DNA from 3 places in the Streptomyces sp. NPDC001709 genome. Region 2 is predicted to be linked to each of the others. Evidence: riboswitches for the same ligand, from Rfam matches in the RefSeq annotation. Region 2 holds a riboswitch; each other region holds the start of a gene.
What was found. A riboswitch is a leader RNA that binds a small molecule or an ion and turns the genes downstream of it on or off. The one in region 2 is predicted to bind cobalamin.

Region 1 (6,664 bases), on a different contig from region 2:
GGATCTCCTCGCCGAGTCCGCAGTCGTCGTCGACGTGGTGCGCGGCCTCGTGCGCCACCGTCAGCAGGGCGGGGAGGTGGGAGCCGAAGGACCAGGGCACGTCGATGACCGGGAACGGCAGCCGCGCGGCGGCCTCGCGGCCCTCGCGGGTGTGGATGCCGCCGCGGGGCAGCAGATCGTGGTAGGCGCTGCCCCGGCGGTGGGCGCGCGGCGAGGCGGACCGGCTGAAACCCACCAGCGGGGGCTCCTTGGGACGGGAGCCGGCGAGCCCCAGCGCGGGGCCGTAGCACTCCCAGGCCAACTCGTCGGCGGCGTCCAGGAAACGGCGGTACTCACGGTCGCGGCGCAGCAGGAACCGGGCGCGGTAGAAGTCCCACACATGGTGCAGATCCAGCACCCGGCCCGGCACCTCGTCGCCGCGCCCGTCCGCGAGCCGGGCCCGTGCGTCGGCCACGCCCGCCCCGAGCAGCGCGAGCACCGCGTCCAGTTGGCTGTGGTGCTTCTCCAGCGGCTCGCCGGCGCGGCTCGCGTTCTGCCACCGGCGCAGCTCCTCCTCCAGCCCGGCGACCGCGTGCGCACGCGCGGCGGCGCGCCGGGCGGGCAGCGGGGCCGGGGTCGTCAGGACGTATCCCGGGCCGGCTCCGGCTCGGGCTCCTCGATGAGTTGCGGCGGGGAGTCGAGCACGGCCGACGGGTCGTCGGCGGCCTGCTCCAGCAGCAGCGGCGGCACCGGCTCGGCGTCGAGCCCGCGGCCCGGCTGCACGGGCCCGTACTCCTCGCGCACCCCGTTGAGCCAGGTGCCGCGCAGCCGTACGACCCGGAAGAGCGGCGTCACCGCCTCGCCGATCCACTGGAAGCCCAGGTGCCGGCTGCCCGTGACCTGTGCGGAGCCCGCCAGGTCGAGCAGTTGCAGCGGCCCCGCGCCCACGGAGGTGCCGAGCCGCAGCTCGGCGGAGGCGCCCGCCTCGGCGGCCACCAGCACGGCGGCCCCCTCGGCCCGGACCACCTCGGTCACGGCGAGCAGCCCGGCGTCCCACCGGCCCTCCCAGTAGCGCCGGACCAGCGCGCCGGCCAGGGCACGGGTGTCCGCCATCCCGCTGCCGGCCAGGCCCCGGTACGCCACCAGCGCGGCCCGCTGCCGGGCGAACCGCAGCAGCACTCCGGCGTCCGCGTCGACGAGGGCGGAGAACAGCGGGTCCGTGGCGCCGGACACCTTGAAGCGGACGTCGATCCCGCCTCCGGCGTCGTGCACGAACGCGCCGCGGGCCTCGGGCGCCGTCTCGTCGAACGCGATCCGCCGCTCGGCCAGCGTCCCGGCCGCGCGGACGGACCCGCGGGAGTCGTGCAGGACGTCCCCCACGGCGACCTTCTGGAGCAGGGGCCAGGCCAGCCACCAGTCGCCCCACGCCTCGCGCATCGCATCCCGGTACACGGCGAACGCATGGACCACGGCGTTCAGCTCCTCCCCTGTCCCGCCCGACCACCTGCGCGCAGGCTAGCAGCGCCGCATCCGGGACGCGCCCGAACTGCCCTGTTCCGCAGGGACTTTGACGTGGTCTGCCGCGCTCCGCGCGCCGTCGATCGCCCGTCGGGCCGACGGCGCCTCCATCCGTGGATGGAGACAGCTGGAGCGCTCTCCATCGACCCGTGGGTGGTGGTGATCGACTGTGTGCGCGGAGCACCCTTGGGACATGGGCTCTCTTCACTCGGCACTTGTCCTGATCACCGGCGTCTGCCTGGTGATCTTCGTCGCGGCCTGGATCGCGGGGGCCGTCTATTTCGGCGTGAAGAGCCGGAGAGGCGTGCGCGGCTGGGTGCGTGGACTGCGGCGCACGCTGCCGCGCCGGGTGCTGCTGATCGCGGGCGTCTATGCGTTCTCCCTCCTGGTCGGGCACTCCCGGGGCTTCTGGCGTCACCTGCGGTACTGGCAGCCCGAGCTGGCCGTCCTGGGCGTCCTGCTCGCCATCGCCTCCACCGCCCTGCTGCTGTGGGCCCGCTGGGTTCTGGGCACGATGTGGGCCAGCGTCCCGACGGTCCAGGAACACCATGAGCTCCGCACCGACGGGCCCTACCGGCTGGTCCGCCATCCCATATACACCGGCCTGCTCGGCTTGATCGCCGGCGCCATGCCGGCCTGCGGCTTCGGCGTCTGGACAGCGGTCCTGGCGGTCGCCGTGCCCTGGCTGCTGCGGCGGGTCCGGATCGAGGACGGCCTGATGGCCGACCGGTTCGGCGCCTCCTACGACACCTACCGCGCCGATGTCCCGGCCCTGATCCCCCGCATACACCCCGCCGCCGGTCTCGGCCTCCGCCGTGCGGGGGGCGGGCAGCGGTAGCCCGGTCGGTAGTACGGCCGCCCGGCTCCCGCGGGTGTACCCGCGGGCGACGACCAGGACACAGGCCCCGGGCCCGGCCTTCAGGTGCGGGGCCACCAGACGCCGCGACAGGGACCAGTTGTCCCCGGCCGAGGCCATGGCCACCGGGTTCAGATCGGCGGGCGGGGGTACGAGCATGGCGTCCGCTCAGGGCACGCGCACCAGGTCGGAGAAGAGCCCGCCCCAGCTGCCGCCGATCGGCGCGCCGTACATGGTCATGTGCGGTACGGCCGTGCAGTGCGCGGTCAGCCCGGCGCGGCAGTTCTCGCAGCTGCCGCAGTTGATGGACCAGGGGACGACCACGAGATCGCCCGGGCGTACGACGGTCACCGCGTCACCGGTCTCCACGACCCGGGCCACGCACTCGTGACCCAGGGCGAACGGCGGGTCGATGAAGCTGTGACCGGCGAGGATCGCGGTGTCGACGTCGCAGGTGGTGGCGGTGACCGGGGCGACGATCGCCTCCTCGACCAGGTCGCCCGGCAACTGGAGATCCTGCTCGCCGACGCACTCGACCGCCCGGTCCGACCGACAAGGTGAAGCCGCTGTCTCCGGACGGGGAGTGAACAGCACGGCGACCGTGTACCGGGCCTGCCCGCCCCGTGATGGCATGATGATCGTCGACATAGGGCGACGGCGGTCCGAGGAAGCCGGTGTGAATCCGGCGCGGTCCCGCCACTGTGACCGGTGAGCGAGTTCCGGCAGGTCACTGCCCCGACCGGGGCGGGAAGGCGGCGCGAGCGGGGTCCCGGGAGCCAGGAGACTCACGCGGTCGCCTCCTCGACGGACACCGGGGCGGATCTCCCCGGGAGGGGGAGTGGTGCGGCGTGCCCGAGAAGCCGGCGGAAGAGGCGACAGCCGGGGCCAGGGTCGGGAGCGGTTCGGCGCCGTGCCGGGTCGTCGTGTGCCGGGACTGCTGCTGCGGCAGCCCCAAGGTGACCGGGGTCGATCACGCGGCGCAGACCGCGCGCCTGCGGGCAGAGGTGCCGGTGCGCATCTCCGACTGCCTGGACGTGTGCGATCAGGCGAACGTCATCGTCGTACAGCCGTCCGCCGCGGGCCGGGCCGCCGGTGCGCGGCCGGTCTGGCTCGGGCTCGTCAACGACCCTGACGCCACCGAGGACATCGTCACCTGGGTACGCGCCGGCGGCCCCGGCGTGGCACCGCAGCCGGACATCCTCGACCTGTACGCCTTCACCCCACCACGGCGCCGTACGAACGCCTGAGCCGCGCCGCGGGAAGTCCGGCCGCACGTCCCCCTGTTGAGAGAGGAAGATCACGTAGGGGAGGCGCTCTTGGCCGCGCCCGCGTCACGCGGTACGGTCTGTCCGATATCGACGACGGCGAAACGGAAGCCGGTGGGAATCCGGCACGGTCGCGCCACTGTATGCGGCGCCCCCCAGGGGGCTCGCGAGTCAGACCCGTGGCCGTCGTCCTGTGCACCACCGAGATGGGACGCGAACTCCCAGAGGAGGTCCTGCCATGGCGCAGACCGTCGCCCAGCCGACAGCCACCACCCCCGTCGTTCCCGCCACGCTGCCACTGAAGGCGATTGCTCCCTGGGCTGTCTTCTTCGGCATCCTCATGCTGGTCCTGCTGTACTTCGTCGGCGCCGAGCAGGGCGCCACCTCCGTGTTCAACGGCACGGACGTCCACGAGTGGGTGCACGACGCCCGCCACCTGCTCGGTTTCCCCTGCCACTGACGCGAGGGAAACCGTACGCACATGAATTCCGCAACCGTACGGCGCCTTCTCGTACGGGGCATGCTCGCCGGCCTCGCGGCCGGCGTGCTCGCTCTGATCGTGGCGTACGTCCTCGGCGAGCCGAACGTCGACAAGGCGATCAGTTTCGAGGAGGCCCACTCCCACGAGCACGAGATGGAGGCCGTCTCCCGCTCCCTGCAGTCCACCGCCGGCCTCGCCACCGGTGTCCTCGTCTACGGCGTCGCCTTCGGCGGCATCGCCGCGCTCGCCTTCTGCTTCGCCCTCGGCCGCATGGGCCGCTTCGGCCCGCGCGCCACGGCACTGCTGCTGTCGGGCTGCGCACTGCTCGCCGTGTACGTCGTGCCGTTCCTGAAGTACCCGGCCAACCCGCCGTCGATCGGCAACGCCGACACCATCGGCAAGCGGACCACGCTGTACTTCCTGATGATGCTGCTCAGCGTCCTCCTGGCGGTCGCCGCCACCATCCTGGGCAAGCGTCTCGCACCGCGCCTGGGCACCTGGTGGGCGACCGTGGTCGCGGTGGCCGCGTTCGTCGTCGTGATCGGCCTGGCCTACCAGTTCCTGCCCGTCGTCAACGAGGTGCCCAAGGACTTCCCGGCCACCCTGCTGTGGCGGTTCCGGCTCTCGGCACTGGCGATCCAGACCGCTCTGTGGGGCGGATTCGGCCTCGCCTTCGGTGAACTGGCCGAACGGCTCCTGAACCCCAAGCCGGCAAGGGCCGCGAGCGGACAAGCGGTTCCGGCCGCGCACTGACTCCTTCCGGACAACACAGGGCCCGTGTAACTGGTCGTCGGCCGCCAGGGACATCCCCACCGGGCGCAGGTGGCATGCCGCCGTCGGCGGTGCCGTGACGGGCGCCGCCGACTTGATCCGCCGGACAGGCCCTAGTCGGCCTCCGGCACGGAGAGCGGGCGTCCCAGCCGCAGATTCCAGCGGCCGGCCCGGCCGCTGAGTTCGGTCACGGTCAGCGGCGGCACGTCGAGGCGCCAGAAGACCGCGGCGGGCATGCCCAGCGCTTCGAGGGCCGCCGCCCGCACCACCTCGGGCTCGACCACGGCGAGCGTACGACCCTCCAGGTTCTGCACGTCGGCCAGCCAGCGCGCGACGCGTCCGCACAGGTCCCGCACGGACTCACCTCCATGCGGCGCGCATTCGGGATCGGTGAGCCAGCGGCCCACCGCCTCGGGCTCGGCGGCCCCGACCTCGTCCAGGGTGCGACCGCGCCAGCGGCCCATATCGAGACCCGCCAGCTCCGGCGTCGGCACACCGTCGAGGCCCAGCGCCGCGGCCGTCTCCCGGCAGCGCACGCCGGGGGAGGTGAGCACACGAACCGCTGCGGGCAGCGACCCGGCAGCCGAGCGCGCCCGGGCCGCGCCGCTGTCGTCGATCGAGCCGCCGTCGTCGAAGCGGGCCTGCCGCAACGACGTGCTCATGGCGGGGGAGACGAGAAGGACTCGGCTGGTCACGCGGTCGCTCCTGTTGCTGTCGGGGACGCCGTCACCACGCAGGTGCGAACATGGCAGGCTACTCTGGATGGCTCGTTTCCCGGAAAGAGCAGGCGGCGGCACGTGATACCTCCCGTTCCCCCCATCAGCCGGCGCCGGCTGCTCGGCCGGGCCCTGCCCGCCGCGGCCGCCGGCCTGCTGACCGCCGGCACGGTCACCGCCTGCACCCGGACGAGCGCCTCCCGGCAGGCCGCCGAGCCGCTGCTGGCGCTGGTCTACCGAGGGCCCGGGGCCTGTGGGGGGTGCGCCGAGGCGGTGGCCGCGCTTCTGAAGAGGGCCCCACGGCCGTTCACGGTCAGGTACGTAGGCCCTGAAGAGGACGTACCGTTGACCGCGGCCGGCCTGGCGGACGCCGACGTGTACGTCCAGCCCGGCGGCGATGACGACCTCGACGGAACCTGGGCGAAGCTGAGGGGCGCCGCCGGGGCGATCCGTGACTGGACCCGGGACGGCGGCCGCTACCTGGGATTGTGCATGGGCGGCTATCTGGCCGGGAGGGACCCGGGATTCGGCCTGCTGCCCGGCGACACCGACGAGTACATCACCTCCCCGCGTGCCTCGGTCCGCGACGAGAGGGACACGGTCGTGCCGGTGACCTGGAAGGGCAAGCCGCGTCACATGTACTTCCAGGACGGGCCGTTCTTCGTTCTGGACGACGGGGCCGACGCAGCCGTGCTCGCCAGGTACGACAACGGCACCGCGGCCGCCGTCGTCGCGCCGTACGGCAAGGGGCGGGTCGGGGTGGTCGGACCGCATCCGGAAGCCGATGCCTCCTGGTACTCCGACGAGGGGCTGAGGAATCCCGACGGCGTGTGCTTCGATCTCGGCCACGACCTCGTCGAGGAGACCGTCAGGGGGCTGTAGCGGCTCAGTAGCCGCCCAGCAGGGCCCGTACCCTGCGCAGGGTCTCCGGCCCGGCGGAGCTGTGCCAGCGTGCGGGATCGGCGGGGCGCCGTCCCCACAGCAACAGGACCCGCACGGCCGCGTCGCTCTCGATCGTGGCGGGGCCCTCGGGGGCGGCGAGCCGGATGCCGCCGCCGTCGGTGTCGGCGGTCACCAC
Region 2 (6,664 bases):
CGGACCGGCCGCTACCGGCGCGGCACCGACACTTTGCTGACGGATGCCGACGGCCGGTCATGGATCAGCGCCGAGGACCTGGCAGCCGCGGCGCTGGACGAGCTGGAGCGTCCCGGCCCTGACCCTCACATCACGGTCGTACACCAGCGCCCCGAAGGGGCGCGGGGAACGGCGTGACCAGCCACGACGGAGCCGCGGACGAAAGCCGGCCGCGGCACCCCCTGCCGAGCCCGCGGAGCGACTAGTCCAGGTCGACGGGACCGTCGTCCGACTTCCCGTCCTTGCTGCCCGGGTGCAGCTGGAGCAGCCCCCTGTCGCCGTCCTTGGTGTCCTTGTCCTGGCCGCCCAGGTTCTGCCGGACCGAGTCGAGGATCGTCAGGCCCTGGGAGACCAGGCCGGCGGCGATCTCGCCGAGGCCGTCCGCGCCGTTCAGGACGTTGACGTTGGCGCCGGACAGGCCGCCCGCGGCCTCCTTCACGATCTGCGGGAGCTGGTCGATCAGCATCCGGTCGAGCGCGACCCGGTCGTAGGAGGCCGCGGCCTCCGCCTGGATCTTCATCCGCTGGGCCTCGGCGGCGGCGAGGATCCGCACCCGCTCGGCCTCGGCCTCGGCGGGCTTCACGACCTCGGCCACCAGCTGCTTCTGACGCAGTTCGGCCTGGCGCTGGGCCAGCTCCGTCTGGGCGGCCAGCACCTCCTTCTGGGCGTGGGCCTGCGCCAGCGGACCGGCCTGCGCGGCCTGCGCCTGGGCGCGGTCCACCTCGGCGGAGTACTCGGCCTTGACGATGGCGGTCTGCCGGGCGTACTCGGCCTGCTTACGGGCCGCCTCCTGCTCCTTCTCGACCGCGGCCTGGGTGGCCTGTGCCTGGGCGATCTGGGCCTGGCGCTGGATGGCCGCCTTGTGCGGGGCGGACATCGCGGCGATGTAGCCGGTGTCGCCGTCGTCGATCGACTGGATCTGGAGCGAGTCGACGATCAGGCCGATCTTGGCCATCTCCACCTTCGAGGTGTCGAGGACCTCGGCGGCGAGCTTCTGCCGCTCGGTGACGATCTCCTCGACCGTCATCGAGCCGATGATGGCCCGCAGGTGGCCGGCGAAGATCCGGCCGGTGAGCACCGACATCTGCTCCTGGTCGGAGAGGAAGCGCTGACCGGCGTTGATGATGCTCTCGTGGTCGTTGCCGACCTTGAACGCGATGACCGCGCGGACGTGCAGCGAGATGCCCTGCTTGGTCACGCAGGTCTCGGTGACCTCGGCCTCACACATCGACAGGGTGAGGAAGCGGACCTTGCGAAAGACCGGAAGCACGAACTTCCCGTGGCCCGTGACCACGCGGAACGGAGCGCCCCCCAGTCCCCGCCTGCCGCCCGAGATCAGCATCGCCTCGTCGGGAGCGGGAACGCGGTATCCGAACATGCCTGTACTCCTCAGCTTGCGCCGGCGGCGTCTGCGCCGAGCGCGTCCAATGGATCCACCCACTCGATGACGCCGACCTCGCGGCATCCCCGTGATTCGATCACGAGGACCGTAGCGCCCGCGGGCAGGGGCTCCTCGGACCACGCCAGAAACGTTTCTGAACCGCCCCTGACCCGTACCAGGACCTCACCGGGGCCCGCGGCTCCACGCGTCCCGATGAGCACCTTGCCCATACAGCCGACCACGGCCTCGTCCTGCGGCATCACCGGCCGTCCTCCTCGTCCTGATCCCGGCCGACCCCGGAATTCAGACGATAGACCCAGGGGGGCCGGGACCCAACGGGTGGCGGTCTGCCGGGCGCTGGCCCCCACGGCGTGCGTGGCGGCGGGTTCCCCGGCCGACCGTGATCAGTCACTCATATGGGTTATCGTGCCTTCCTCGCCGACGTTCCCAATTCGCGAACGGGAAGTACAGAAGGAGACGCGGTGTCCGATCTTGGGCGGCTCGTCGCCGGCCGGTACCTGCTGGTGGAGCGGGTGGGCAGCGGCGGCATGGGCACCGTGTGGCGTGCCGAGGACAAGCTGCTCGGCCGCCACGTGGCCGTGAAGAAACTGCGCATCCCGCCGCACCTGCACGACGACGAGGTCCAAAGGCTCCACGAGCGCACCCGGCGCGAGGCCCGCAGCGCCGCCCGCATCACCCACCCCAACGTGATCGTGGTGCACGACGTCGTCGATGACGAGGGTCTGCCGTGCATCGTCATGGAGTACATACCCGCGCTCACGCTGGGTGACGTCCTGAAGCGCCAGGGTGCGCTGCCGCCCGAGGAAGCCGCCCGGATCGGCCGTGCCATGGCCGCCGCCCTGCGCGCCGCCCACGACGCCGGGGTCCTGCACCGGGACGTCAAACCCGCCAACGTGCTGCTGGGCAAGGATCGGCGGATCGTCCTCACCGACTTCGGGATCGCCATGGAGTCGGGTACGTCGTCACTGACCAAGTCCGGCGAGCTGATCGGCTCCATCCGTTACCTGGCGCCCGAACGCCTCAGAAGCGGGGACAAGGGGCCCGGTCCCGCCAGTGACCTGTGGTCCCTGGGGGCAACGCTGTACCAGGCCGTCGAGGGACGGCACCCGTTCCAGCGCGACACCCCCATCGAGATCGCGTACGCCATCGCAACCGAACCGTACGAGCCGCTGCGCAGCGCCGGGGACCTGGCGCCGGTGATCGAGGGCCTGCTCGTCAAGGAGCCGGACGAGCGCATGGACGTACACGAGGCGGAACGCCGCCTGGGCGAGGTGACCGGCGCCCGCACCGCTCCCGTCGATCCCCCCACGCGGCCGAACCGTTCCGGCGACCTCGTGCCTCCTGCGCGGAAGGGCAACGGCGACCGCCGCCGTGCGGTGGTGCGGTCGGTCGTGGCGGTGGCACTCGCCGCCTGTGTGGCGGGCGGCGCGCTGTGGTGGTTCAAGGGCGGTGCCGACCGGCCGGGCAGCCACACCCCCCGGGCCGGTGCCTCCACCCCCGCTCCGAGCACCAGCCCCACCCTGCCGCCGCTGCCCGCCGGATACCACCTCGAGAAGGCGGACAGCGGCTACGGCTTCGCCGTGCCCGTGCCGGACGGCTGGAAGAGCAAGGCGATGCCGGGCGGCGAGGTCGCCTACTACGACGGCCTGGTGAGCCTCAGGGTCAACGTCGTACGGTTCGCCGGCAGCGATCCGCTCAAGCACTGGCGTGACGACGAGGAGGCCCAGACCCGTCGCCTCAACCCCGGCTATGAGCGGGCGCGGATGGCCGCGACGACCTTCCGGGGGCGGCCCGCCGGGTACTGGGAGTTCACCTTCGACGGAAGGGCACGGAAGTACCGTGCGGCGGAACTGGCCTTCTCCAGCACCGATGGCACCCAGTACACGGTCTACCTCTCCGCGCCGGACGCGCAGTGGCACAAGTACCGCCCGATCTTCGACACCGCCGCGAGCGGCATCCGCCTGAGCGGCGACGCCTGACACGCCGTTGCCGCGCGCAGACCGTCAGCCGGTGTCGGCGGTACGGGCGTTCCAGCGCTCCTCGACCTTGGCCAGGCGCCAGTAGGCGATGGCCACGGCCCAGACGACCACGAACAGACCGACGATGACGTAGCCGACGTTGTCCAGGTCCAGGCCCGAGATCCAGCCGGTGACGTCATCGTCGAGGCCGAGCTTGTCGTGCAGGACGCCGACCAGCTCGATCGTGCCGACGAAGAAGGCGACGGCGATGGACAGGCCGGTGATCGTGAGGTTGTAGAACACCTTGCGGACGGGGTTCGAGAAGGCCCACTGGTAGGCGAAGTTCATGAACGTGCCGTCGAGGGTGTCGAAGAGGCTCATGCCCGCGGCGAAGAGGAGGGGCAGGCACAGGACCGCGTACCAGGGCAGGCCGGCTGCTGCGCCGTTGCCGGCCAGGGCGAGGAGCAGGACCTCGGTCGAGGTGTCGAAGCCGATGCCGAAGACGAAGCCGAGCGGGAACATCTGGCCGGGGCGGCGGATGGACTTGGTGAGGCGGCCCAGGATCCGGTTCATGAAGCCGCGCGAGTCCAGGTGTGCCTCCAGCTCGGCCTCGTCGTAGCGTCCGGCCCGCATGGCCCTGAAGACACGCATGATGCCGAACAGCGCCACCAGGTTGAGTGCGGCGATGAGGTACAGGAAGCCGCCGGAGACCGTGGTGCCCACCGTGCCGAGGACCTGGTGGGTGCGCGAGTCGTCGTTCATCAGGGTGCCGGCGAGCTTGGCGCCCCCGGCGACCAGCGCGGCCATGACGACCACCACGCCGGAGTGGCCGAGCGCGAACCAGAAGCCCACCGACACCGGTCGCTTGCCGTCGGCCATCAGCTTGCGGGTGGTGTTGTCGATCGCGGCGATGTGGTCGGCGTCGAAGGCGTGCCGCATGCCCAGGGTGTAGGCGGTGATGCCCAGGCCGACGCCGAACGCCTTGGAGCCGACCTCGTAGTGACCCGGCACCACGAGCAGGAAGAGGATCCCGAAGGCCACCACGTGCAGGGCGACGATCACGGCCAGGAGACCGGCGGTGCGGACGGTGTCCTCGCGGCGCCAGCGGAAGGACGGGGCGGCGGTGGTTTCGGGCGCGCCTGGGGGCACGGTCATACGGTTACGCTCCAGCACCTCGTGGACAGCTCGTATGCCGTGGCCGGTCTCCTGGCTGACGGGTCGACGCGCCCGCCCCTGCCTTCCCGGCCGCGAGGCCAGTGGCAATGCATGGGGCGGGAACTTCCCGATCACAGTGGCGAGGGCCGCTCCGGACTGGGCCCCTGAGGGGCCGTCACCGGTCTTCCCGAACACCACGGCCCGCTCACCCTAGAAGGCCGCGGGTCGCGACTGCAAGGCTGCACAGGTGCGCAGGTATGGGCCCGGAGAGCCGAACACCGGCGGCTGCGATGATGAGCCCATGCATCTCGTCCCCGCGGAACGCGCCGGCCGGCGCACCATCGACGGTCACCGGGTCTGCGATGCCATCGCCGCCGTCGGCGAGCCGGAGCGCGTACGCACCTGGGCCGAACGCTTCTCCCTGCTCGCCGATCCCGGGCGCCTGTCGCTGCTGCTCGCCCTGCACGAGGCCGGCCCCATCGCCGTCTCCGACCTCGCCGTCGCCACCGGGATGCGGGACACCGCCGTCTCCCAGGCCCTGCGCCTCCTGCGCACCGCGGGCGTCGTCGAGGGCGACAAGGACGGCAGGATCGTGCGCTACCGGCTCGTCGACGGCCCGGTCCGCGAGTTGCTCGACCACTGCGCGCCCCGCGCCACGAGCGCCGACGGCACGCCGCCCCACTAGAACAGCGGACGTACGGGCGGGTGTCGCCGTCCCGTACGTGACGTGCGCCACCTCTGCGCCCCGCCCCGGAACCCGGCCACCGGCCGGTCCGACTCCTGCACCGGTACGGCTCGATCCGGCCGACGCCGTACGACGTGATCTGGAGACGCGGTTGATGGACGAGCCCCGGCAATTCCCGCTGCGCAAGCTTGTGCCGCCGCCTGCCCTGTGCGGGTTCCTGCCAAGGAGGCGTACCCGATGACTCCGATGAACCCGATGACCTCGACGACCCCGGTGGCCGGGCAGAACCCCGGTGTGACCGAGCAGAACCCGTGGCGGCCCTCGCGCCGCCGGTTTGCCGACGCCCTGCTGGCCGCGATCACGCCCGTCGCCGCGTGCAGCCTCGCCCTGGGCGGCCTGGCCACCTGGGTCGGGGCCGGGAAGGCGGGCAGCCCGGCGCGGATCGCCGTCTCGTCCGGGCGGGTCCTCCTGCCCTACGGCGGCAGCACGGAGACCGCGGCGTTCTTCGACGTCTCCAACCTCGGCGGCGCGGACGACCGGCTGGTCGAGGTGACGTCCACGGCCACGCGCGGCGGCATCGCCCTCACCCGTCACCGTATGACCGGCGGCGCGGCCGCCTACAGGACCGACGTCGGCTCCGCCGCCGTCCCCGCGGGCGGTGAGCTGTCCATGTCCCCGGCCGGCGTGGATGTGACGCTGCGGGCCGAGCCGGGCTGGCGGGCGGGCGACCTCGTGCCGTTCACCCTGCACTTCGAGCACAGCGAGCCGGTCGAGACCATCGCGGTGGTGACCCGCCCGGGCGGGCGCGCCTCGTGATCACCGGCCGGCTCTCGCCGGTGGATTTCCGTACCCCCGCATGACGAGCGCGGCCCGGATGCGAGGATGAGGACGCCATGACAGCAGGGTGGTGTGCTCGCTCGATACGGGCCGCGGTGTTCGCGGCCGTCTGCGTGCTGCTCGCCGCCCTGGGTCACGTCCTGATGTCCGGCCGCGACGTGCCCGCGTGGGCGCTGGCCGCCGGCCTGGCCGTGACCGGCGCCGCGGGCTGGTGCCTGGCGGGGCGTGAGCGCGGGCTGCCACTGATCGTGACGGTCGTCGTGGCCGCCCAGACCGGGCTGCACGAGGCGTTCTCCTGGGCCCAGTCGGCGTCCGGCGGTTCGGCCTCCATGGGGATGAGCGGCATGGACTCCATGGACATGGGCTCGATGGCGATGGGCTCCATGCACATGGGCCACATGGGACACATGGCTCATGCAGACCATATGGACCGTATGGCGCACATGGGGCACATGGGGCATTCCATGGACGGCGGATCTACGTCCTTCGGCATGCTCGCCGCCCACCTGCTCGCCGCGCTGCTGTGCGGCCTGTGGCTGGGGTACGGCGAGAAGGCCGCCTTCCGGATCCTGCGGGCGACCGCCGGAT
Region 3 (6,664 bases), on a different contig from region 2:
CGCTGCCTCGAGTGTGGCCGGGCAGGGGGTAGGCGATCACCCCTTCGGCGATCTCCGCCGGGTCGGTGCCGCGCAGTACGCGGTCGGCTTCCGGGGCGGCATCGAGATCCCCCTCGTGGATCCACAGCCGGGCGCCGAAGCGGTCGGCGTAGCGGCGGCCGTGCGCGGCGTGGTCGCGGTGGGTGAGCAGGACGTCGGTGACCGGGCCCAGCCCCTCGTAGCGCGCGGCCAGCGACGTGCTCCAGCGCGGCGTGTCCACCATCATCGCGGTGCCGTCGGGGCGGCGTAACAGGTAGGAGTTGGCCCCTGCGGTGTGCGTGGAGTTGTGTCCGCACAGGTACACGGTGTCGTCCAGCGCCATCGGGAAGGGATCCAGTGTCGCGTCCAGCCGCCCGCCCGGGGGCCGGACCGACCGGGTGGGGCAGGCATGCGCGGCGGCGTGGAGCTGCCGGACCTCGGTTCGGTCGCGCGGCTGGCGCAGAACGGCCGAGCGGCCGTCGACCTCACCGATCAGGCCGGGCGCGAGCTGCCGCGCGACGTCGCAGTTCGTGCACCGTTCGTCCACATGCCAACCGCCCTCGAGCCGTTCGTCGCTCATGGCCTGTTCCTCTCCGCATCGCGTTCGTCGAGCCGGTTCGTCACCCCCAGTCGTATCCGTGCCGTGCGTGGAAAAGGAAGGGGGTCCGGATCTTGTGCTTGCGGCCACACCCGTCTCTCTGCGGTTCGGTCGGAGTTTCAGCGGCTACGTCGCCGGCGCCGACGTCAGCATCGAGAACCCGGGCGGCGACACGTCTCTCGCCACCCACCTGAAGTACCGATTCGTCAAGTGACCCGGCAGACGGACACGGTCGGCGCGGTCAACGCCTCGGCTCCGCGCCCTCGGCGCCGAGTGCCCAGGCCCCGTAGGCCGCCCCGGCCGTCTCGAAGGAGAAGATCACGTGGGACGCGGCGGTGTTGACGTCCCGCCAGAACCGCTGGACCGGGTCGCCCTCGAAGTGTCCGGTCGTCCCGGTGCCGCGGAAGAGCCGCTCTACGGCGGACACGGACAGTTCCACCGCCAGTGCCAAGTCCCGCGGACCGCGGGCCGCCGCCTCGCCCTCCTTGGTCGCCTCGACGCCGTCGGCGACCCGCGCCGCCCGCTGGACGAGGAGTTCGGCGGCGTCCACCTCGGCGGCCGAGCGCGCCAGGTCGATCTGCACGGACGGTTTGTCACGCAGCGGGGCGCCGCGCCGGTCGACCCGCCGGATGCTCTGCTCGGCAGCGGCCCGCACCGCACCCCGTGCGGCGCCCACGACGGGCACGGCGAGCGGCAGCGCGTTCACCTCGTTCACCGCCACCGTGTGGCAGCGGGCCTCGGAGGCCGTCGCCCGCCCCGCGTTGATGTCGAACCTCGACAGGGTCAGATGCCCTGGCACGAACACGTCGTCCAGGACCATCGTGTCGCTGCCGGTCCCGCGCATGCCGAGCGTGAACCAGGTGTCCTTCACGGTGATGTCCGCCTGCGGCACCGCGAAGAACCGCACCTCGCCCCGCCCGTCGGGGCCCACTGTGCCGGGTACGGCGGAGCAGGCGAAGACCCAGTCGGCGAAACGCACCCCGCTGATGTACTTCCACTCGCCGCTCAGCCGCCAGCCACCGGAGACGGGCTCCGCCTTCCCGGCCGGCATGAGCGCGCCCGCCATCAGGGCGTCCGGCCCATCGCCCCAGAGCACCGCCTGCCCCTCCACGGGCAGGTAGGCGCCGTACCGGGCCGCGTACGCCGACAGCGAGGCGGCCCAGGCCGCCGAGGCGCAGCCCTCGCCCACCAGGGTCACCGCCGAGGTCATGTCCACGAAACGGCCTTCGGTACCGCCGAAGGCCGCGGGCACGAAGTGCCGGGCGAATCCGGCCTCCCGCACCGCCTCGACCACCTCGGGCGCAAGGCGCCGGGCGGTCTCCGTCTCGTCGCTGCTCCGCGCCGCGATCTGCGCCACGCGCGGAGCGCCGGCGACGACCGCCGCCACGCTCGGCCTCTCGGCAAGGATCGTCGCCGTGCTGTCGCTGAGCATATGTTCGCCACCTCCATCGGGATGGCGGCAGTCTCTCCGGCCGAGCCCGCGAGGGGCCGCACCCGAGCCGGGACCGGCCCGTCAATCACCCGACCGGCTTCAATCCCAGCCGGCGACGAGCCGCGCCGGCCGCGCCAGACGCCGACGACGACTTGAGGCCGCGTTCCCGAGCCTCGCGGGACGACGCACTTCGGCCGCGTGTCCCACCTCACCATCCGAATTGGTGAACGTGATCCACCTCGTCCCTGGCGGCCCCTTAGGCTGGCCCCTGCAGCTGGTTCGCCCCGTCAGCCAGGCGGGAGCGTCGTAAGAGGGAACCCGGTGGGAATCCGGGACTGCCCCGCAGCGGTGAGCGGGAACGACCGCCGTCATACGCACTGGGCCCGTAGCGGGCCTGGGAAGCGACGGCCAGTAGGTGTCCTCGCCTTGGCAAAAGGCATGGGCGTGCCCGCGAGTCCGAAGACCTGCCAACTGCCCGCGCGCGGGACGACTCGTGCGCGGACATCCCGGTGACCTCGAGGGCGGGTCGGCGTCGTATGCACCGAACGGACGGCCGTGGGCCGCTGCCGTCCGGGCTGTCGCCCCTTCGCGTTCTCGTCCCGTCCCCGGGATCTCAGGGATTCATCTCGCGAAGGAGATCTCCGTGACCAGCACGTCCGCAGCCGTGGCAGCACGGGCCACCGTGTACGGCTACCCCCGCCAGGGTCGGAACCGGGAGCTGAAGAAGGCGATCGAGGGCTACTGGAAGGGCCGCGTCACCGCCGACGCGCTGACGGCCACCGCCGCCGAGCTGCGGCGGGGCAGCTGGCAGCAGTTGGCGGACGCCGGCATCGACGAGGTGCCGACCGGCGACTTCTCGTACTACGACCACGTACTCGACACCACCGTCATGCTCGGCGCGATCCCCGCACGCCACCGGGAAGCGGTCGCCGCGGATCCGCTCGCCGGGTACTTCGCCATGGCGCGCGGCACCCAGGACGTCGCACCGCTGGAGATGACCAAGTGGTTCGACACCAACTACCACTATCTGGTGCCCGAGTTGGGACCGGACACGGTGTTCGCGGCCGACCCCGCCAGGCAGGTCGCCGAGCTGCGGGAGGCCCTCGCCCTGGGCCTGGCCGCCCGCCCGGTCCTCGTCGGTCCCGTCACCTATCTGCTGCTGGCCAAGCCCGCACCCGGCGCGGCCGGCGACTTCGACCCGCTCGCCCTGCTGGACCGGCTGCTGCCGGTGTACGGCGAGATCCTGGCCGATCTGAGGGCGGCCGGGTCCGAGTGGGTCCAGCTCGACGAGCCCGCCCTCGCCCAGGACCGTACCCCGGGCGAGCTGAACGCGGCCGCCCGCGCCTACCGGGTGCTCGGTGCCCTCGCCGACCGGCCCAAGCTGCTGGTGGCCTCCTACTTCGACCGGCTCGGTGAGGCCCTGCCCATCTTGGCCAAGGCTCCGGTGGAGGGTCTGGCCCTGGACTTCACCGAGCGGGCCGCCGCCAACCTGGAAGCCCTGGCCGCGGTCGGCGGACTGCCCGGCAAGCGGCTGGTCGCCGGAGTCGTCAACGGCCGCAACATCTGGGTCAATGACCTGCGGCAGTCCCTCGCCACCCTGGGCACCCTGCTGGGTCTCGCCGACCGGGTCGACGTCTCGGCGTCCTGCTCCCTCCTGCACGTGCCCCTCGACTCAGCCATGGAACGGGACGTCGAGCCGCAGATCCTGCGCTGGCTCGCCTTCGCCCGTCAGAAGACCACCGAGATCGTCACCCTCGCCAAGGGCCTCACCCACGGCCTCGACACGATCGCCGCGGAACTGGCCGCGAACCGGGCCGACCTGGCCTCCCGCGCCCACTCCCCCCTCACCCACGACACGGCCGTACGCGCCCGGGCGGCCGCCGTCACCGAGTCCGCCGCCCGCCGCTCGCAGCCGTACGCCGAGCGGGCCGCGGCCCAACGCGCCCGTCTCGAACTGCCGTTGCTGCCGACGACCACCATCGGTTCGTTCCCGCAGACCGCCGAACTGCGGACCGCCCGCGCGGACTTGCGCGCCGGGCGGATCGACGCCGACGGCTACGAGGCGCGTATCCAGGCCGAGATCGAGGAGGTGATCTCCTTCCAGGAGAAGGCCGGACTGGACGTCCTCGTGCACGGAGAGCCCGAACGCGACGACATGGTCCAGTACTTCGCGGAACGGCTCACCGGCTACCTGGCGACCCGGCACGGCTGGGTCCAGTCGTACGGCACCCGTTACGTCCGCCCGCCGATCCTCGCCGGTGACGTCTCCCGGCCCGCGCCGATGACCGTGCGCTGGACGACCTATGCCCAGTCGCTCACCGACCGCCCCGTCAAGGGCATGCTCACCGGCCCCGTCACCATGCTCGCCTGGTCGTTCGTCCGCGACGACCAGCCGCTCGCCGAGACCGCCCGGCAGGTCGCCCTCGCCCTGCGCGACGAGGTCGACGACCTGGAGGCGGCCGGGACCCCGGTGATCCAGGTCGACGAGCCCGCGCTGCGCGAGACGCTGCCGCTGCGCGCCGCCGACCGCCCCGGCTATCTCGCCTGGGCCACCGAGGCGTTCCGGCTCACCACCGGTGGCGTACGCCCGGACACCCAGATCCACACGCACATGTGCTACGCCGAGTTCGGTGATGTCGTCCAGGCCATCGACGACCTCGACGCCGACGTCATCAGCCTGGAGGCCGCCCGCTCCCACATGCGGGTCGCCCGGGAACTGGCCGCCCACGGCTACCCGCGCGAGGCCGGACCCGGTGTCTACGACATCCACTCCCCGCGCGTACCCAGCACACCGGAGATGGCCGAACTCCTGCGCACGGGCCTGCGGGTGATCTCCGCCGAACGGCTGTGGGTCAACCCCGACTGCGGCCTGAAGACCCGCGGCTGGCCGGAGACCCGGGCCTCGCTGGAGAACCTGATCGCGGCGGCCCGCGCGGTACGAGCGGAGCTGTAGCGGACCCGCGGACCACGGACTGCGAGGATGCGTCCATGGTCACGGCTGTGGAGTGGGAGCGGATCCGGGAGACTCTGCGCTTCGGGCAGGTCTTCCGGGGCACCGTCGTGAAGGTGCCCCGACCTGGTGCGATCGGGATCTTCGTGGACATCGGTCTGCGGGTCGGGGGCTTCGTCGACGTCCTGCTGCTGCCCGCGGAGGAGGAACGCTGGCCGGCCGAGGGTACGGTCGCGGACTTCGAGGTCTGGTGGGTGGACTGCCGTAGGCAGGTGCGGCTGAAGCCGTCCGATCCGCGGTTTCTCCGCGTGGACTTCGCGGAGTTCGCCGCGCGTGTCAGGCCCGGTTGGCCCGCCGACATCGGCCGGCCGGTGTCGCCACGGCACCCCGCTTGCGGAAGCTGATGTCGATGCCGTCCTCCGGTTTCTCCCGGACCCGGGACCACGAGCCGGATCCGCCGCGCCGCCGGCCCGTCGGGCGCCCGTTTTCGAGGGGCGCCCGGCGGGCACTTGGCGGGTGGTGGCCCGACGGGGCACCCGCTCCTCCCGGTGTCTTCGCCCGGCGGCGGACGGGAAGGGTGCGGCTCGCCGTGATGGCCTGGGACGACAGTGGGAGGCCGCCGTGCAATTGGAGGAGTTCCTGGCCCAGGTCCGTGACCGGGGGGAGTACCGGAGCCGGGAGGAGGCCGAGCGCGTCTGCGAGGCGGTCCTGTGGGTGCTCGCGACCCGGATCGCGCCGGACGAGGCCGACGAGCTGGCGGCGCGGTTGCCCGCCCCGCTGGACGAGGCCCTGCAGCTGGACCGGGGGCGTCCCGAGACGTTCGACTGCGACGAGTTCTTGCGGCGGGTGTCCGTGCAGACCGGCGCCCGGCCCCGCACCGCGGAGTGGGACGCGGACGCCGTGCTGTCCACGGTCGCCGACGCGGTTCCCGACCTGCAGCTCGACCGTCTCCTGTCCGCGCTTCCGGCCCGCTACGGCGAGTTTTTCGGCAGATCGGGTCCGGACTGACAGACCTCGCAGACCGTGCGGCGCACGCTCCGGCCCCGGCGAGGTTTCGGCATGCTGGACAGCAGCCTCGCCGGTGCCGTCGCGCCGAGCGGTCACATGTCCTGCCGCGCCGGCTACCCGGACTCCCGCAGGAAGAGCAGACGCTCGTCGCACCACCGCCTGGCCGTCTCGGCGACCTCTTCCAGCGCGCCCGGCTCACCGAACAAGTGCGTCGCTCCCTCGACGACGTACAGGGAGTGCGGGGCCCGCAGGCGCCGTGCCGCCTCCTCGTTCAGCTCCTGCACCTGCTGGTCCTGGCCGCCGACGATGAGCAGGACCGGGGCCCGCACCTGTTCCAGGGCGTCGCCCGCCAGATCGGGCCGGCCGCCGCGCGACACCACGGTCAGCACCCGGTCCGGCCGCTCGGCAGCGGCCACCAGCGCCGCCGCGGCGCCCGTGCTGGCGCCGAACAGGACGACCGGGAGACCGCGGGTGTCGGGCTGGGTGTCCAGCCAGTCGATCGCGGCCACGAGCCGTCGGCCGAGGAGCGGGATGTCGAAGCGGTGCTCGGCGGTGAGCGCGTCGTGCCGCTCCTCCCGTTCGCTGAGCAGATCCATCAGCAGCGTGCCGAACCCGGCGGTGCGCAGCTCGGCGGCCACCATCCGGTTGCGCGGGCTGT

Region 1: it holds a riboswitch for cobalamin, as region 2 does, so the genes downstream of both, ACWC0C_RS06075 ((2Fe-2S) ferredoxin domain-containing protein) here and ACWC0C_RS23465 (HoxN/HupN/NixA family nickel/cobalt transporter) in region 2, are expected to answer to the same signal.
Region 3: it holds a riboswitch for cobalamin, as region 2 does, so the genes downstream of both, metE (5-methyltetrahydropteroyltriglutamate--homocysteine S-methyltransferase) here and ACWC0C_RS23465 (HoxN/HupN/NixA family nickel/cobalt transporter) in region 2, are expected to answer to the same signal.

What each region holds. Positions count from the first base shown of each region.
Region 1 is NZ_JBSFGB010000003.1:213,984-220,647, reverse strand. Features, by position in the region: gene ACWC0C_RS06100 (hypothetical protein) at 1-478, opposite strand, end outside; gene ACWC0C_RS06095 (hypothetical protein) at 619-1,449, opposite strand; gene ACWC0C_RS06090 (methyltransferase family protein) at 1,691-2,335, shown strand; partial or broken gene ACWC0C_RS06085 (alcohol dehydrogenase catalytic domain-containing protein) at 2,375-2,839, opposite strand; gene ACWC0C_RS06080 (hypothetical protein) at 2,774-2,914, shown strand; cobalamin riboswitch at 3,019-3,139, shown strand; gene ACWC0C_RS06075 ((2Fe-2S) ferredoxin domain-containing protein) at 3,202-3,600, shown strand; cobalamin riboswitch at 3,681-3,820, shown strand; gene ACWC0C_RS06070 (CbtB domain-containing protein) at 3,857-4,078, shown strand; gene ACWC0C_RS06065 (CbtA family protein) at 4,100-4,852, shown strand; gene ACWC0C_RS06060 (histidine phosphatase family protein) at 4,984-5,565, opposite strand; gene ACWC0C_RS06055 (BPL-N domain-containing protein) at 5,668-6,468, shown strand; gene ACWC0C_RS06050 (hypothetical protein) at 6,473-6,664, opposite strand, start outside.
Region 2 is NZ_JBSFGB010000016.1:54,531-61,194, forward strand. Features, by position in the region: gene ACWC0C_RS23445 (NAD(P)-dependent oxidoreductase) at 1-177, shown strand, start outside; gene ACWC0C_RS23450 (SPFH domain-containing protein) at 242-1,417, opposite strand; gene ACWC0C_RS23455 (hypothetical protein) at 1,429-1,680, opposite strand; gene ACWC0C_RS23460 (serine/threonine-protein kinase) at 1,903-3,420, shown strand; gene ACWC0C_RS23465 (HoxN/HupN/NixA family nickel/cobalt transporter) at 3,445-4,554, opposite strand; cobalamin riboswitch at 4,579-4,768, opposite strand; gene ACWC0C_RS23470 (ArsR/SmtB family transcription factor) at 4,856-5,239, shown strand; gene ACWC0C_RS23475 (copper chaperone PCu(A)C) at 5,477-6,055, shown strand; gene ACWC0C_RS23480 (hypothetical protein) at 6,133-6,664, shown strand, end outside.
Region 3 is NZ_JBSFGB010000020.1:167,912-174,575, forward strand. Features, by position in the region: gene ACWC0C_RS27810 (MBL fold metallo-hydrolase) at 1-598, opposite strand, end outside; gene ACWC0C_RS27815 (hypothetical protein) at 693-830, shown strand; gene ACWC0C_RS27820 (acyl-CoA dehydrogenase family protein) at 858-2,048, opposite strand; cobalamin riboswitch at 2,320-2,522, shown strand; gene metE (5-methyltetrahydropteroyltriglutamate--homocysteine S-methyltransferase) at 2,692-5,001, shown strand; gene ACWC0C_RS27830 (hypothetical protein) at 5,037-5,402, shown strand; gene ACWC0C_RS27835 (DUF2267 domain-containing protein) at 5,620-6,006, shown strand; gene ACWC0C_RS27840 (dienelactone hydrolase family protein) at 6,120-6,664, opposite strand, start outside.